3 regions of the Paenibacillus sp. MT86 genome follow, and region 3 is predicted to be linked to each of the others. Evidence: predicted binding sites of a transcription regulator. Region 3 holds the regulator's gene; each other region holds the start of a gene.
What was found. The regulator LexA, encoded in region 3, represses DNA repair genes until DNA is damaged. The targets are predictions, from matches to a motif close to CGAACATATGTTCG.
Positions count from the first base shown of each region.

Region 1: a site for LexA is predicted at 1,787-1,800, ahead of addB (helicase-exonuclease AddAB subunit AddB). Genes of this name have one in related genera too.
Region 2: a site for LexA is predicted at 2,281-2,294, ahead of AC3RCL_RS20505 (YhjD family protein). Genes of this name have one in related genera too.

Region 1 is NZ_CM179499.1:2,074,830-2,079,085, forward strand. It holds gene AC3RCL_RS08935 (Na/Pi cotransporter family protein) at 1-97, opposite strand, end outside; gene AC3RCL_RS08940 (class I SAM-dependent rRNA methyltransferase) at 307-1,680, shown strand; gene addB (helicase-exonuclease AddAB subunit AddB) at 1,986-4,256, shown strand, end outside.
Region 2 is NZ_CM179499.1:4,594,570-4,598,825, forward strand. It holds gene AC3RCL_RS20490 (FAD-dependent oxidoreductase) at 1-22, opposite strand, end outside; gene AC3RCL_RS20495 (ArsR/SmtB family transcription factor) at 80-394, opposite strand; gene AC3RCL_RS20500 (sensor domain-containing diguanylate cyclase) at 562-2,151, opposite strand; gene AC3RCL_RS20505 (YhjD family protein) at 2,343-2,705, shown strand; gene AC3RCL_RS20510 (DNA polymerase IV) at 2,717-3,982, shown strand; gene AC3RCL_RS20515 (YolD-like family protein) at 3,979-4,256, shown strand, end outside.
Region 3 is NZ_CM179499.1:4,192,925-4,197,180, reverse strand. It holds gene AC3RCL_RS18565 (RNA polymerase sigma factor) at 1-528, shown strand, start outside; gene AC3RCL_RS18560 (hypothetical protein) at 521-1,327, shown strand; gene lexA (transcriptional repressor LexA) at 1,398-2,024, opposite strand; gene AC3RCL_RS18550 (LysM peptidoglycan-binding domain-containing protein) at 2,201-2,572, shown strand; gene AC3RCL_RS18545 (DUF896 domain-containing protein) at 2,864-3,070, shown strand; gene AC3RCL_RS18540 (hypothetical protein) at 3,229-3,753, shown strand; gene AC3RCL_RS18535 (HAD family hydrolase) at 3,797-4,256, shown strand, end outside.

The DNA of each region.
Region 1 (4,256 bases), 2.1 Mb from region 3:
GTCCGGCCCAGCGCTGGAGGGCGACCTCCATGACCTTCATGCCGAACAGAAACAGGACAAGACCATAACAGACGGGAAACCAGAGCGTGGATAGCATGATGTTCTCCTTTTTGTAAAATAAGGTGGGAGCGGAGTTTCCAGCAAAGCCGAAAGTCATCGGTCATCGCAAGAAAACGATCTCTTCACTCGGTCGGGTAACTGTGAAAGCACGTCGGTCGACGTTTTTCTTAATTACGTATATGACCCTTGGCGGACATGCATACCTATTGCAATAAACCAGGGGATAATTTTAAGGAGTGAAATACAGTGCCATCGGTTATTTTGGAGCGCAGTCGAAAAAAGAGACTGGAGCAGGGGCACCCTTGGGTGTATAAAAGCGAGATTGCTTCTGTCGAGGGCGAGCCCGAGCCGGGCGATATCGTATCGGTGTTCAATCACCAAGGCCGTTTTCTTGCCTCCGGGTATTACAATCCGCAATCACAAATCACCGTGCGCACCGTTTCGTATGAACCGGTCGAAGCGATGGACAAGGCTTTTTTCGCAGCCAGATTTGAGGAATGCCTGAAACACCGGGAGCGGTTTATCGGAGACGAGAATGCTTACCGGCTGGTATATGGCGAGGCTGATTTTCTGCCGGGGCTGATCGTGGACCGTTTTGCCGACGTGCTGGTCGTGCAGCTACTGACGCTGGGCATGGATCGATGCCGTGCGGACATCGTGGAGGCGCTTGTCGAAGTGGTACAGCCGAAAGGAATTTACGAGCGCAGCGACGTTTCCATCCGGGAACTGGAAGGGCTGGAACAGCGGAAGGGAACTCTTTACGGGGAGTGTCCCCGCCACGTCGTCGTGACGGAGAACGGCTTGAAGATCAAAGTGGATATCGAAGAGGGTCAGAAGACCGGATATTTCTTTGATCAGCGGGAGAACCGGGCATCCATCAAACCGTTAATGACCGGTTGGGGAAGCCGCAGCGGGATTACGCTTCAGGCCGTGGAGCGGGACGGTGAGACGAAGACCCTGCCGGTAAACAAAAGCGGAAAAGAAGTTACGTTCCCGTATTGGGACGGCGCAACGGTGCTGGAATGCTTTTCGCATACGGGCAGCTTCACGCTGCATGCATGCAAATACGGCGCCAAGAAAGTCACCTGCCTCGACATATCGGAGCATGCCATCGAAAGTGCCAAAGAGAACGTGGAATTGAACGGATTCCAGGATCGCGTGGAATTTGTGGTGGATGACGCCTTCCAATATTTGCGCAGCCAGGTAAAGGGTTTGGAAGAGCGCGAGCTACGTGCCCAAGGGGACCAGAAAGTGGATACCTCGAAACCGTTGACCGCGGGCGGAGGGCGATCCTGGGACGTGGTCATTCTGGACCCGCCGGCGTTTGCCAAAACCAGGTCGGCTGTCAAGGGGGCTTGCCGCGGGTACAAGGATATCAACCTCCACGGCATGAAGCTGGTCAACGAGGGCGGATATCTGGTTACGGCAAGCTGCTCGTACCATATGCGGCCGGATTTGTTCCTGGAGACGATCCAGGATGCGGCGAAGGATGCCGGCAAAATTCTGAGATTGGTGGAATGGCGTGCGGCCGGCAAGGACCATCCGCAAATTCTTGGGGTCGACGAGGGACATTATTTGAAATTCGCCGTCTTTGAAGTGCGCAGCAAATCAAAACTGTAAACACCCCAGCTTGGCGGTTCATATAGAGGATCTTGCAATGGTGGATAACCACGATGGCAGGGTCCTTTTTCATATGTCCGAAATCGTTGGGAATGGGAATGAAATCCAAACGTATGTTCCACCAATCAGGACTTATGTTATACTAGTAATCAGCATCTTTTTTGATAGAGCCGAACCATCACGCAAGATTTGACATACATTTTTGATCTTGAACTACTAGATTCAAAGGGCATGATTTCACCGGATCAGCAGCTGGTTTTGAAGGTGAATGAGTCTCTTTCGGCAAGATGTAAAGGAGGCATAGCATGAGCGTTCAATTTGTTATCGGCAGGTCGGGCAGCGGCAAGAGCACGTCGATCCGCCAAGAGATGATCGAACGGTTGGAGCATAATCCCAAGGGGGATCCGATGATCTTGATCGTTCCGGAGCAAGGGTCCTATGAAGCGGAGCACGCGCTCGTCAATGCGGGAGGCATTCGCGGCATGATGCGCGCGCAGGTGCTTAGCTTCCGCCGTCTGGCTTACCGCGTCATGCAGGAAACCGGCGGAGCCGCGAAAGTGGCGATCAGCGAGGAAGGCAAGCGGATGCTGCTGTATAAAATTCTGCGGAGGCGCAAGGAAGAGCTCCACATGTTCGGCGCCTCGGGAGAGCAGCATGGCTTTATCGGCAAGCTGAGCGAGCTGTACACGGAAATGAAGCGCTATTGCATTGACGCCTCATGCGTGGAGGAGCAGCTGGGACAGATGGTATCCGGCTCCGGGAATTCACCGATGCTGCGGCGGAAGCTGGAGGACATCGTAACGGTCTTTCGCGATTTCGAGGTTGAAATTTCACGGTTTTACATGGATGAGGAAGACACGCTGGCCTCATTGGCTGAGGGTGTGACCGAATCGGAATATATCAAGCGTGCCGACATCTGGATCGACGGCTTCCACGGCTTTACGCCGCAGGAGTACCGGGTGCTGCGGGAGATCATCGCACACGCCAAGCGAGTGACGATCGCGCTGACGCTGGACAAGCCTTACAGGAACGGGACGGTTCCGCATGAGCTGGATCTCTTTCATCCTACTGCGGTGACGTACATAAAGCTCAAAGGGATTATCGATGAGATCGGGCTGGAGGCGGAGCACCGCATTCTTCATCCCGATGTTCTGCCGCGGTTTCAGGAATCTCCCATGCTTGCCCATCTTGAGCGCGGTTATGATCGGAAGAGACGATGGGCGGAACCGGATGAAGGCCCGGACACAGCGAGCAGTCCAAACCGCGGGAGGAAAGGTCTGCTTTTACACGCTGCCAGCCATCGCCGGGCCGAAATCGAAGGAGCTCTGCGCGAAATGCTGCGGCTGGCACAGGAGGAAGGGGCAAGATACCGCGAAATGGCTGTTTTTGTCCGGAATATGGGGGACTATGAGCATCTGATGGGTCCTTTGTTCAGAGAATACGGCGTTCCCTATTTTCTCGATCAGAAGCGGAGCGAGCTTCACCATCCGCTGGTCGAGTTCATTCGCTCAGCGCTTGATGTCGTCGGACGCCGGTGGCGTTATGAGGACGTATTCCGCTGCGTGAAGACGGATCTGCTGCTGCCGCTGGACGGTTCGCTTACCCGTGAGGACATGGACCGTCTGGAGAACCATGTGCTGGCTTCCGGAATCCAGGGCACGCGCTGGACGGACGGCCGTCCCTGGAAGGGAGTTCCAAGCCTTTCTTTAGAAGAGGGGGAAAGCGAGATCCGCAATCAGGACGGCATGGCGGCGATCGAGTACGCCAGGAAGGTGATAACGGAACCGCTGCATGCGTTCGAGAAGCGGATGAAAAAGGCTGCGAGCGCGATGGATCAGAGCACCGCGGTCTATCGGCTGCTGGAGGAGTGCGCTGTGCCCGAGAAGCTGGAGCTGTTAAGCCGGGCTGCACTGGATGCCGGGCGTCCTGAGGAAGCCCGGGAACATCGCCAGGTATGGGGAGCCGTGCTCGGCCTGCTCGACCAAATCGTCGAGATGATGGGCGCGGAGAAGCTAAGCACCGAATTGTTTACCGGCGTGCTGGGTACGGGACTTACGGAAATGAAAATGGCTCTTGTGCCTCCGTCTCTGGACCAGGTGCTCATCGGCAGCATGGACCGGACGCGGACGGGCGGGGTGAAATATGCTTTCCTTCTCGGCATTAACGACGGCGTGCTCCCGGCCCAGTTCCAGGATGACGGCATCCTGACGGAGCCGGATCGGGTTCATCTTGAAGACCGCGGGCTGGAGCTTGCCCCGAGCATATCCCGAAGACTGCTGGATGAACGGTTTCTGATCTATAATGCGCTGACTTCAGCCAGCAAACAGCTGTGGGTCAGCTACCCTGCAGCGGATGATGAAGGCAAGCCGTTACTGCCATCCGAGGTGGTGCGGCATCTGAAGCTGATGTTCCAGCTGGAAGAGGAACCTTTGTTTCCAAGACCGCATGCCGGGCAATCGGCCCTTGAGCAGGAGGGTTATGCGGTCCGTCCAGACAAGACGCTTGCTTATTTAGCGGGCCGGCTTCGCGACTGGAGGAATGGGGAGGAGATCCCGGATTTGTGGTGGCATGTTTAC
Region 2 (4,256 bases), 400 kb from region 3:
CCTTAAACTCAATGTTTTTCATACGGAAATCCTCCTTTTTTAAACCCATCAATTTTTTTTGATATATTAGTTAAAAAAATTATGCTTTTGAATTTGGATAAAAAACGCAACAAAGCTTTTCGGATAACAGCGCTTTGACTTCCTCATCGTTAAGCTCATAGTAATTCCATTTTCCGATGCGTTCCATCAAAATAATATTTGCATCCAGCAGCATTTTCAGATGGTAAGACAGTTTCGATTGAGGGAGATCCAGCATGTCCGTTAGGTCACATACACATACTTTACCTCGTTGATTTAACTCATATATGATTCTCAAACGATTCTTATCGGATAATGCTTTGAATTTCTGTTCGTACAAACTTAATACGTCGTTATGTATGGTAGAGACCTTCATGTTGTCACCTCATTTTCCCATCAAATTATTTTGATGGGATGATTGTAACAACCGATCCGCAGCACGTCAAGCATCCATTTTTTTTGATTTGTATAGGAGTGTGCTCGGAATCACACCCCGATATACAAAAAAAGATATCCGGTTCACCAAAGCGGACAGGATGTCTCTCATGCCGATAATCCCGCCGCCACCGTGCGGTTGCGTCCTTCCCCCTTCGCCCGGTACAACGCCATATCCGCCGCTTGAAATACATCCTCCCGGTTTCCCCCGTGCTCCGGATACAGCGATACGCCGATCGATACGGTGAGCGTTCCGGAATAAGGGGTCGGGGAAATCAGGATCGCCCTGCGTATCTGTTCAGCCATACGGTATGCCGTATCCAGGCTGTGTTCGCGAAGAAGAATGACAAACTCTTCCCCGCCAAAGCGGGAGCATACCGCATCCGCGGGAGCGCAATCCACCATGACGGCCGCCACGAGCTTCAGGATCTGGTCGCCCGTTTGATGGCCATATGTATCGTTTATCGCTTTGAAACGGTCGATGTCCAGGAGAATAATGGCATACGGCTCCCCGAGCGCATCCCAAGACTCAAGGCAGCGTTCCAGCTCCCGGCGATTGGACAGCCCCGTCAATGGATCCGTGATCGCTTCCTGCTGCAGCGACTGGGTCTGCTTGGCCATCGTTTCCGCAGCGGCTCCCATGATCCGGTTCAACTGGTCGGCTTCCCGGTTCCAATGCGGCCGGAATTCCTCGGAAGACACCGTTTGGCCGGCTGCTACCGATTTCGTTAATTTATAGAGCCGGGTAAACGGGGCGGCAATTCTTGCGGCCGTATATACGGCAATGAACAGCATGAGCGCGATGGGAAAGAGCATGCTTCTCAGCTGGTCCTGCAAATTTCGATTGACATCGGCCAGGATGGAGCTTACCGACGTCTGCATAACGATCCCCCAGCCATTCATCGCCACGCTGGCATAACCCGTCAAGTAATCGGCGCCCTGCGTATTCGTCACGCGTTGCACGCCGCTCTCGCCATCCATGAGCCGTCTCACGACCACGTTAGAACTCACGTCCTCCCCGACCCGGCTTTCCTCCAGATGGTAGAGCACCTTCCCGCCGGAATCCACGATATAGGAATAGGAGTCCTCTTCATTTCCAGCACCGGATCCGAGGATCCGATGCAATATATTGTTTTCTTCCAGATAAATCGTGCCTGCTATCATGCCGCAGTACTTGCCGGATCCGTCAAAAATCGGCTCGCTCGCAAACACGATCCAGCGGCCGGTCGGACTCCTATACGGTACCGAAAGATAGGATGTTCTCTCGTTTAATGCTTGAATGGCCCCCTCCGTTATTAATCGGGCATGGTTTACCTGATTCCCCGCAGGAGAGACGACCCGAATGCTTCCCCTTTCGTCGGCCCAAAATACGGAATTGAAATAAGGGCTGCTCTGGAGCAAAAGATCAAAAATGACCTGCAGCTCCTTCTCGTCGGATGCCGCTCTTGCCTCAATGGCCGGGTTGCTTGCGGCAGCGCGCAGACTTTGGCGCATCCCCGAGAAAAGCGCTTCAATGGTAACCGCCATTTTTTGCGCGGATGATAAATTCAGCGACATGGTCGTGTCGTACAGGGATCGTTTCTCGTTTTTATACTGGATGTAGACCATGATCGACATCGTCATCAGGATGGATAATGAAACCAATGCGGGCATGACCATCGCAAGACTGATTTTGAGGCGTCGTTTGGGTATGTTCATGGAGGCTGTACCCCTACTCTTATGAAATTTTTTCCGGATGAATACACGATCTTTTCATATTACTTCACAAACGTTTTGGAGTCCATATATGGAATGCCGCATCATGCTCTGTATTTACCAGTTGCATAACGAACGTATGTTCGTTATATAATAGTGAGGAGCATATGAAGAACGATGAGGAGGCATCAGGTATGTCGGCGTCTCCGCTGCAAACCGAGGAAGAGCTGCTGTCCGTCAAGGACTGCGTCATTCTGCCGATTTTGCTGGACGTGCTGGAACGGGATATCCGCAGCATGAAGCATAACGGCATAAGCGACTATTACGTGTTCCACCTGCAGACCATTCAGAAGATTACGTTCGCGAAGCTCGCCGAGCTCAAGAGAAGCTGCCGTTCACGCGGCATCGCCATTCTGGAAACCCGGCGCCAGAAGCACTCCGTCACCATCCGCTACCGATGTCGCGGCTACCAGCATGACATGGAGCTGATGTGGGATTTTGTGAGGGCCGATATTCAAATGCGTCTGGCTGAAACATTTCACATTCGTCTCGAATAGGAGGAATCATCATGCATAAACGCAAGCAGCGCGTCGTTTTTCTGGCGGACTGCCAGTCCTTTTATGCCTCTGTTGAAAAAGCGGCGAATCCCGCATACCAAAACAGACCCTTGGTCGTCTCCGGCGACCCTTCCCGGCGAAGCGGCATCATCCTCGCGGCATGCCCGCTTGCGAAGGATCACGGGGTCACCACGGCGGAGCCCCTGTGGCAGGCCCAGCAGAAATGCCCCGATCTGGTCGTGATGAAACCGCGCATGAGCGCCTATATCCGGGTATCCCTGCAGATCATGAGCATTCTCGAATCCTATTCCGATCTCGTGGAGCCGTTCAGCATCGATGAGCAATTCATCGATGTGACGGCAAGCTTGGCGCACTTTGGCTGCACGCCGAAGGAGCTTGCCCGGCATATTCAGATGCGGGTGCGGCGCGAGACCGGCATCTATACCCGAGTCGGCATCGGGCGCAACAAGATTCTTGCCAAGCTGGCCTGCGACAATTTTGCCAAGAAGAATGAGGACGGCATCTTTGAGCTGAACGAGGCCACCATGGACGCTCTCTGGGCCTGCCCCACCCATAAAATGTTCGGCGTGGGCTCGCGGACCACGAAGCATCTGGCACGGCTGGGCATCCAGACCATCGGGGAGCTGGCCCATACGCCGCTTCCCGATCTCAAATTCAAAATGAAGCGCTACATGAAAAAAAACTGCGACATCTGGAGCGAAGTGCTGTGGCGAACCGCCAATGGTTATGATGATTCCCCAGTGACGCCCGATGCATTCGACGGGCAAAAAGGAATCGGCCGCCAGACCACGCTTCCCGTCGATTATCACGACCAGCAGGACATCGATGTCGTGCTGAACGAGCTTTCCATGCTCATCTGCCAGCGGGCGCGGGCCAAAGGCTACATGGGCAACGTGGTCCACGCCGGCGCCCAGGGCGCCGATTTTGACCGGCCGGTGGGGTTCTCCCGCCAAATGAAGATTGCCGAGCCCACGCATCTGTCCCGCGAAGTGTATGCGGCTGCCAAGGAGCTGTTCCGCAAGCACTGGGACGGCGGCCCTGTCCGCAAAATCTGGGTCTCCCTCGGAGAACTGCAGAGTGACGCCGTTTACCAGCTGTCTCTCTTCGGCGACCGGGAGCGGCTCATGTATTTGGAACATACGATGGACGATATCAACAACCAATACGGTCCCTCCTCCGTTTACTTCGGCTCATCGCTAACCAAAACCAGCCAGCTGAAATTTCTGAACGCCAAGATCGGAGGACACTACAAATGAAAAAACTAACGGGAAACGGTCTATGGGAATCCAGCCGCATGATGCTGTTTGAGCATCGCGACGCCATTTTGGAAAAGCAGGGCGAGAAGCATAAGCAGACCCACCCTCTTCTGGATGAGCAGCAGATGCAGTGGATTATAGAAAAGATCAGCACAGCTTACCGGAACAAGGAACCCATACAGCTGCAAGTATACGGGGAGTACGGAAATTACGCGGTGAACGGAAGGATCTCCCGAATCAATACCCTGAACGAGCGGTTGCTTGTCGGGGATAC
Region 3 (4,256 bases):
GAATACTTAAAGCAGATGACGGTCATGGACAGCCAGACGCTGGATAAAATCATGAATGAATATGGAAACGATGTGTGGAATTATGCGTATTTTTTGACCAAACAGCATGCCTTGGCAGACGATATTGCACAAGAAGCCTTTATTAAGGCCTATTACGGCATACATACCTTTCGCGGTCAGGCGACGCTGAAAACGTGGCTGCTAACGATCACGCGACATACGGCGTTTCGGTACAAACAGGCTTTTTTCTTTCGGAAAGTCATCCTTAAAGACAAGCTTACCGCCAGTTCGTCAAGTCGGTCAGCAGAAGCGGAATATTGGGACCAGCAGTATGCGGATGAAATATGGGCAATGATTATGACTTTGCCGAGCAAGCTTAGGGAAGTATTGGTCCTGGACCTATACTATGAAATGCCGATGCATGAGATTGCGAAGCTGCTTCATATTGCGATAGGCACCGTAAAATCCAGATTGCATCGGGCCAGGAAAAAAGTACAAAAACTAATGAAGGAGAAGAACGATGAGTGAGGATAAACCAGACTGGTACAACCGTGCTAAAAAAGCTCCTTTTTCAAATGAAAAGTTCACGTCCGAAATGAAAAAAAACGTGCATAGGTCCGTGATTTTCACCGACAGCAAACCTAAACGTCGAAAGTACTTACAAGTTGGATTGGCTGGCGGGTTCATGCTTCTGATTATTTTAATTGCCTTTCAATTGCCTTATGGCGGGGACGAACAACAGAGAGCAGGGACTAAGCCCCCTACTAAAGAGGAGACAATCCGGGCACAAGGCGTAACGGATGAAGGAAGGTTAAACGTTATTGCAGTTGGACAGGAAAAAATAACGACATTGGGTGCACCGAGCTGCTTCGGTATCGAAACGGATCGGTCGTTTACCGGAAACTACAGCGTGCAGTATAGCACTAACCAAGTTACAAATGAAGTCACTACGCTGGAGGGGCTTACATTTATTCAACCGACATCTGCTCCGGTTGATATGATTCGCCTGCCGTTTCAAGATGCCGATGTATTTATACTCGCACCGCAATATAGGGACTGTCATGGCATACAAATCTATGCGTTCGCCGTAGAGCATGAAACGGGTAATGCCGTGCAGCTTCGATTTCAGGATGAGTCCTTGGTATCCTACTTTTCGTATTATAGACCCGGTACGGCTCCCGAGGTGAAGGAGAATAAGCTTGTTCTGCAGTCTACCGAGGGACCGGGAGGCGAAGGTTCGCCGGACTATGTTTCTGAAAGAATGTATCAATTAGATCTTAAGCAAAATGCGTTGGTTCTAGTGTTGCGTAAGACCGGAACGTTCTAGTGCATGTCCTAAAAAAGAGGTTACCATTCCAATATAAGGAAGGTAACCTCTTATTCATAATTCTATGGAATTAGTGTACGTCCCTGAAGAGACCGATCACTTTCCCGAGAATCGTAACATGGTTCAAGCGCAGCGGCTCATAGGTAGGATTCTCCGGCTGCAATCGTACATGGTCCTTCTCCTTATAGAAGGTCTTCACGGTTGCTTCATCTTCTTCTGTCATTGCTACGACAATGTCACCATTGTCCGCGGTTTGCTGCTGGCGAACGATGACGTAGTCACCGCTGTGAATACCGGCTTCAATCATACTGTCGCCGACTACGGACAACATGAACACCTTATCGTCGCCCACGTAATGCTGCGGGAGCGGGAAATAGTCTTCAATGTTCTCCATGGCCGTAATCGGCACGCCTGCTGTGACTTTCCCGACGACAGGCACTCTGGCAATGGTGTGCGTAAACAGATTCGCGCTCTCGGATTCTTCTTGGCCAAGCAGCTCGATCGCTCTTGGTTTCGTAGGGTCACGGCGGATCAGGCCTTTCTTCTCCAAACGGTCCAGATGACCATGGACCGTAGAACTGGAAGCTAGTCCGACAGCCTCGCCGATTTCCCGGACAGAAGGCGGGTAACCCTTGCTACGAACTTCGTTGCGGATAAACTCTAAGATCGCCAGCTGGCGGCTGGATATTTTCGACATGCCGTATCAACCCCATTTAGTAACGTTTGGGAAAATTATAACATAGAACTACCGTTCGTACAAACATAAGTTCTAAAATAAAAATAGAACAAATGTTCTTTTGGGTATTGAATCAAACAAGTGTTCGTGTTAAGATGAATCCATAAGAGAACACTTGTTTGGGAGATGATGATTCCATGTTGAAATACAGTACATACCGCAGCATTTATGAGAACGTTCCGGTGGTAACAGAACAATCATCGAAGACTTGGGGCATTTACTTTAAATCGAAGATAGCTTCGATCCCTTTGAATAAACTGTTGTTCACCCTGCTAATTGTGGCCATCTTTTGGACAGGTGCATATTCCGTTTTTGCCGGTGGGACAGAGAAGCCGACTGGAGAGAAGCAGGTGATCGTTCAATATGGCGATAGCTTGTGGCGAATAGCTTCCCTTCACAAACCTGCGGATATGGATACACGCGTATATCTGGATAGCATACGAAGAATGAACGGATTGAAGGGTCCGGACATACAGGCTGGGGAAGTGCTGTCATTGCCGGTTTGGTGATTTGACGTTGCTTCTAACCAATTGGCATTCATACTCCATATAATCACCACATACTACTGGTTACTTCCTGTTTAATGACACATCATATTCTGCTTGTCAGATTGAATCATTTACGCGTAATAGCGCGTTTACAATAGATAACTATAGATTACCTCCCCATAGACGGTATTCGTTTATGCGCATCATATATTCCTATTTGTTCTTAGAAGAGTTTGCAAGGGCTCAGTTGCCTTGACAAGCTCTTTTTCACATGTTTAAGTTATACATGATATCGAAATTGGAGGAGAAGTCATGGACATCGATACTTTGGTAGAACGCATCAATGTATTAGCAAGAAAGAAGAAGAATGAAGGGTTGACCGAGGAGGAGCTCAAAGAACGGGCCGAGCTTCGGGAAATATACCTTAACAATATTCGCAGTAACTTTAGACAACAGCTGGAATCGATTGAATGGGTTGATGAAAACGAACAAAAAGGCGGCCCGCGATTAAAGCACTAGTCGATAACCGTTCAAGGATATATATTCAGAGGATCCGTGAACAGATCGAAGGATAGCATAATAATACTTGGGGTACCGGCCATTCGGATAATCGATTACGGTTACCCCAAGTTTATATGGTTTATAAACATTTTGATTATGAGTTCAGGGGGAACCAAATGTCACGTTCATGGGAAAGAAAAGTCAGCAAAAATATGTCGCAACTTAACAAACAGCGCAAAAAGCAGGGATTGACCTCGTATCAAGGGTCTGCGATTAATGATAAGCATGACGTGTTTAAGGGACGTAAGTATGTACTTCCGTTAGTGCTTGTTGCATTGGCCGGTTTGTATGCGCTTCTCGGAACGGCAACTTCACAGGCAGCCGGCGGAAGCAATGATGTATTGAATTGGGTTGGCGTCAGCTTGTATATCCTGTTGGCGCTCATGATATTTCTCCGCAAGCCTTATTTGAAGATAGAGCGGGCCTCCGTGTCGACCATGAAGTTCAACCGGGAACGCCGTCTGGCCGTATCGGATATCGAGAAGATCAAATTGGCTTCGGGTTCCGTCGTGATCCAAGGCAAGGGAAAAGCAGGCAACTGGGTGTTCTCACGAATGATGAATCTTTACGATACCAAAGCCATGGGCGAAAGATTGGAAGAGTTTGCAAAGACTCATCAAATTCCAGTGGAGCACAACTAACCCGATTGAGTAGGTCACAATGTATATGAGGAGTGGGAGAGAAATGCCGATTGCTGCGGTTTTGTTTGATTTGGACGATACGTTGTTGTGGGATGAACGCAGTGTAGAAGAAGCGTTTGAAGTGACATGCCAAGCCGGAGCGGCGGAAACCGGCGTTGATGCCGGCGCGCTTTTGGCCGCGGTGCGTGAAGAAGCAAGAGCATTGTATGAATCCTATGATACTTTTGCTTTTACCAAAATGATCGGGATCAATCCGTTTGAAGGCTTGTGGGCTAATTTTACGGCTGGATCCCAGCCTGAATTCCGAAAGCTGCAAGAATTGGCTCCCGTATACCGCAAAGAATCCTGGCGTCGCGGACTTCATCGCCTTGGCGTTGATAATGAAGCGTTGGCTGAGACGTTGGCAGCGCAATTTGCTGCGGAACGCAGAACAAGACCTTACGTATATGAAGAAACCTTTGAAGTGCTGAAGGAATTGCAGGGTAACGTGAAGCTGCTGCTTC